Regions from separate parts of the Paenibacillus sp. 2003 genome, predicted to be linked through region 1. Evidence: a T-box and tRNA genes for the amino acid it is inferred to sense, from the RefSeq annotation. Region 1 holds a T-box; the other holds one or more tRNA genes.
The links. A T-box is a leader RNA that pairs with one kind of tRNA and senses whether it is charged. The one in region 1 lies ahead of J2X75_RS20250 (valine--tRNA ligase), so its partner is inferred to be a tRNA-Val.
Positions count from the first base shown of each region.

Region 2: it has a tRNA-Val gene. The T-box ahead of J2X75_RS20250 (valine--tRNA ligase) is inferred to sense a tRNA for this amino acid. The anticodon was not compared.

Region 1 covers NZ_JAVDTB010000005.1:26,981-29,453, forward strand. The annotation lists gene J2X75_RS20250 (valine--tRNA ligase) at 1-1,062, opposite strand, end outside; T-box leader at 1,124-1,405, opposite strand; gene J2X75_RS20255 (LysM peptidoglycan-binding domain-containing protein) at 1,561-2,473, opposite strand, start outside.
Region 2 covers NZ_JAVDTB010000002.1:84,805-87,277, forward strand. The annotation lists gene J2X75_RS12435 (M1 family metallopeptidase) at 1-1,297, opposite strand, end outside; tRNA gene J2X75_RS12440 (tRNA-Val) at 1,487-1,559, opposite strand; gene J2X75_RS12445 (GNAT family N-acetyltransferase) at 2,200-2,473, shown strand, end outside.

The sequences.
Region 1 (2,473 bases):
TTCACTGTGTCCAACCTGATGCGTGTGATCCTCGATATTGATCAATACGCCCTGCTCTTTCAAGTCAGCAACAATCTGCTTGCGGCAGTCACTGCGATCCAGTCCCTGATACTTGCCTGCCTCAGCATTCATTGTGCCGCTCTCATCCATTACCGTAATTTGAGGCAGATCATGACGAAGACCTACTTCAAAGTCATTTGGATCATGCGCAGGCGTGATTTTAACTGCACCACTTCCGAACTCTTTATCCACATAATCATCAGCGATAATTGGAATTTCGCGTCCAATGATAGGCAGTACAAGTACTTTACCAATCATATCTGCATAACGCTCATCCTTCGGATGAACAGCAACCGCTGTATCACCCAGCATCGTTTCAGGACGCGTTGTTGCCACGGTAACGTAGCCACTTCCGTCTTTGAGGGGGTAACGCAGATGGTACAAGTGACCCTGAACCTCTTTATATTCAACCTCAATGTCGGACAGAGCTGTCCGGTTCACCGGGTCCCAGTTAATGATGCGTTTGCCTCGGTAAATAAGGCCTTTTTCATACAGTTGAACAAATACTTTGCGAACCGCTTGGGACAGACCTTCATCCAGCGTAAAACGTTCACGTGAGTAGTCAAGCGACAGACCCATTTTGCCCCATTGCTGACGAATGGTTGTGGCATATTGATCTTTCCAATCCCATACTTTCTCCAGAAACTTCTCGCGTCCCAGATCATAACGGGTCAGACCTTCTTCACGTAGCTTCTGCTCCACTTTGGTTTGGGTAGCAATACCTGCATGGTCCGAACCCGGAAGCCATAGTGCATCATAACCCTGCATCCGTTTGGTGCGGATCAGAATATCCTGTAGTGTAAAGTCGAGCGCATGCCCGATGTGCAGCATCCCGGTCACATTTGGGGGTGGAATTACAATCGTATACGGCTCGGCATCTTTACGTTGACCGGCTTTGAAATATCCGCGCTCCATCCAGGTGGAGTACCATTTGTCCTCTGCCGCTTTAGGATCGTAAGTGGTCGGCATTTCTGTTGCAGCTGATTTTTTTTCCTCAGACATGTGTCATTCCTCCGTTACTTCATCATCTTCGCCAAAAAAAACAAAAAAAACCTTTCATCCATCAAAGGACGAAAGGTTAGCTTTCGCGGTACCACCTTTGTTTCACGCCTACAGCAAGATAGACTTCACCCTCTGTATATGACGTGACACTTCAAGCAGATAACGGCTGCTACCGGCCCATCCTACCTCAGAAATAAATGACGATAAATCTCATTCATCCCTTGTATTCAAACAGGCAACTCCCGGGCGACTTCGATCAGTTGGTTCCTGCGGAATCTCACAGCGCTGCAATTCCACTCTCTGAAAGGTCATACTGTCTACTACTCCCGTTCCACGTTGTTCTTCAAAAAACCTACACACATCATACCTTGCTCGTGCGCGATAGTCAACCTGACAATAGCGGATAAAGAGCGCTGGAATGCAGGTTTAGGACGAATCATGCAAAAACCCGCAATCCTCAAGGGGATCACGGGCCGTAACGAAGGCTTTAACTGCGAATTAAGGGATGTATAATATCTGACCTTCTTCCACAACCTGCTCAGATAATCGGTTATACAACTGAAGTTCCCTCGTGCTCAATTGATATCGATCTGCAATGGCATCCAGTGTATCTTCTCGCTGAACGATGCACAGTTTCACCTTGCGGAATGGGGTCTGGTCCACGATCGTTCCCAGGAACAGGTTCTTCCATTCCACATCATCAGCTGGATATGTTTCTTCCTGTACCACACCCGCAGGAACCTCATCACCTCGCTCCACTTCAGCATCGCGTGCCGCTCTGCCCGAGGATAACAAGGAAGAGATACCTACGCCCTCTTCTTGCCGTGGCGCCGATTCTTTTTTGCTGCCAAAAGCAACCTTCAGCTCCGGCTTGTCTTCCGTCTCAGCCACAGGTTCAGGAACAAATGTTTCGTTCTGTACGAACTCGTCTACCCCAGTCGCTTCAAAAGACGGCCGATCTTCCTCAGCGTTGCCTGATTCGGACGAAGCAAATACACCTTGCCAGTTCTCCGCCTGTGATTCGCCCGGGACATCGGCAACTGCCTGATTCTCCTGCTGAGGTACAGATCTCGCTGATTCGAAATGCCATACTTCAGGTCCGTCCGGTACATCTGGTGCTGCGAACTCATTAGATGATTGAGCAGCAGGCTCTGTGACTGCTTGATCTGCACTTCTCGAGTTCGCAGGCAATGCATCCACGGAAGGCTCGGACCAACCCGAAGACTCATCTTCCAGAGGCAGCAATGGTTCCGACTCAGGGTAAGAAGCTAACCGATCTGCGGTCTCAGCCATAAATGACGAGATCGGAGAAGGTTCGCTGTATTGCTCATGAGATGCCAATTCATCCCCATTCGCTGCCAGGGAGGAGGGATCTTCGTTTGCATCAGGTTGTCTGTTTCCGTTAGCGTAC
Region 2 (2,473 bases), on a different contig from region 1:
ACGCAATCGCCATCTCTACGGGCGCCGTATCAAACTGTACGGATCTGAACCCATTTAACTTATCTCCCTGTTTCTCTGCAAAATACACCATGGAGAAATCGGCAAAGCCTTCATCCAGGAAGGATTCGGTCTCCGAGTTATTACCGATCAATGCATGGAACCACTGATGCGCTATTTCATGAACAAAGGTTGTGTCTTCTTCTGGAATAGCACCATTTTGAATCTGTCCCATCTGGATGAGCCTCGCATACTCCACGGCAACGCCTTGTACATACGTCTCGACAATTCGGAACTCTGGATAGGGATACTTGCCATATTTCTCACTATAAAAATCGATGACCTTGAATGCCTGATTAATGTACCGGTCAACTATCTTTTTCTTGGATGGATCATCGTTGTAATAATAGTATTCCACCGTCAGACCGTTACGGGTAGCGCGTTCCACTTGAAGATTAGGACTTGCAAAGAAAACAAACTCCCTCGTATTCTCGGCTACAGCAGACACAATCTTACGTCCATGTTCTGTACTGTCTTGAGTGGTGATCGTGCCCGGCATGGCTACCTGATACTCATCAGGAACATTTAATTGAACTTCAAAGTCCGATGAGGTGTAATAATCGCTCTCAAATGTTCGACTATACGGTGCCTTGTTCCATTGATGCTTAACCTCGTCGTAAACAGACATCACCGGGAACCAGTGCGCACCATTGATCATGTCCTTGTAGTAGGAAACTCGCTGTGAGCCATAGGGTATATTCAACTGAAACTCCAGTTGGAATGATACCGATTCGCCTGGTTGAACGGGCTCTTTCAACTGCACGGTCAACGCTTGGTTTTCCTTATGGAGCTCCAGCGATTGGCTATCTGCTGTTACAGCCTGAATATCGATGCCACCCAGAAAGTCCTCCGCCGTCTTCTCCGGATGATCTTCACTAATCTTTTCATTATGCTGTTGGTACATGCTCGCCTGTGTAGACTTGGAGAGGTTTGCGTCAGCATATGTATGAAGGACCAACTGCTGGAGGGTATCCTTGCTTGTGTTGCGATACGTTACCTTCTCGCTCCCCTGGATCGTCATGTCCTTCTCATTTAATCGAGCCTGGATCTGGTATTGAATCGGGGTCTGCTCTAAAGAGTCTTTCTGTGTTTTATGTATCTTCGTAGATACAGGAGCTGGGTCTGCTTCCGCGGCAATAACCCCCATGTTGGCAAGAGGGGTTGTTGCCAGTATTAAAGCCAGTGTACCCGCGATCCCTACTCTGGCTAACTTTGATGTAAATGGACTTGAATAATTCATAAGTTCTCTCCTTCTTCTGTTCTATCTTGACCTCAGAACCAAGTATAGAAGACGAACCTTACGCTGAATTTATGTTTTATTTAAGTTTTGTTTAAAAAGAGGAGAGAAACTGAAACTATCGCAAATCGCATTCATGTTTGTATGTAAAAAAAAAGAAAAGAAGCCTTACAATGTAAGGCTTCTCATGTATGATCTGTAGTGGGCTCGAACCACTGACCCCTACCCTGTCAAGATAGTGCTCTCCCAGCTGAGCTAACAGATCATGATATATAAATGTTTCCCAATCAAGTAACAGTATCATATCAAGTAACCGTGTTCATTGTCAATGATTTATTTGGTTATAATTCACCCGAAATGGTGCACAATAAAGGAAAGATTACCATTTCTACAACGAGGTGAATTCCCTATGAGAAACTTAACAAAACGGTCAAAATCCAATGAATATACATTTACCAAATGCTTCTTTCTCTTTGCTGGGCTTGTGCTTCTCAGTACAACCGTTACTGGTTGCAGCTTAGAGAGGGATGAACATACAGTTCAATTCCAACAATTACAACAGCCCAATGAAAATGGTGAAGCTCTGCCCGTTTGGCTGGACGTATACTCCAAATCTGTAATTCAAGATGTATATTCTCCGCGAGGAAGCAGTGAAGTCTTGCCGTGAAGGTTAACAGATGAATTACTCATCTTCATCCCACTTGCGTGAGTATGCTTTCTTGGTCACGTAATACAACAGAGCAATCATTGCAGCCGACATTAACAAGGTAATGACCATGATGCCTGTCATGCCCATCACTATCCCCTCCTCTCCCAATATGTTCCAGACTTCACTATACAGGAAAAACATTTTTTTGTATAATTCAGTCTGATATGTCGCGCAAGAGCAGAAAGAAGGAATGGAATTGGCAGCTGAGATTAGTTATGTATCGACAGAAGAACAACTGGAGCAAGCCCTGGGAATTCGCCATCACGTCTTTGTGATCGAGCAACAGGTGCCTGCCGAGATTGAGATTGATCAATATGATGTCATCAGTCCAGATGTGCATCATGTATTGTTAAGTACGGCTGGCCAAGCTGTAGCCACAGGACGTCTGATCTATTACAGCAAGGATACGGCCAAAATGCAGCGGATCGCGGTGCTTGAGTCTCATCGTTCATTCGGTTATGGACGTGTGC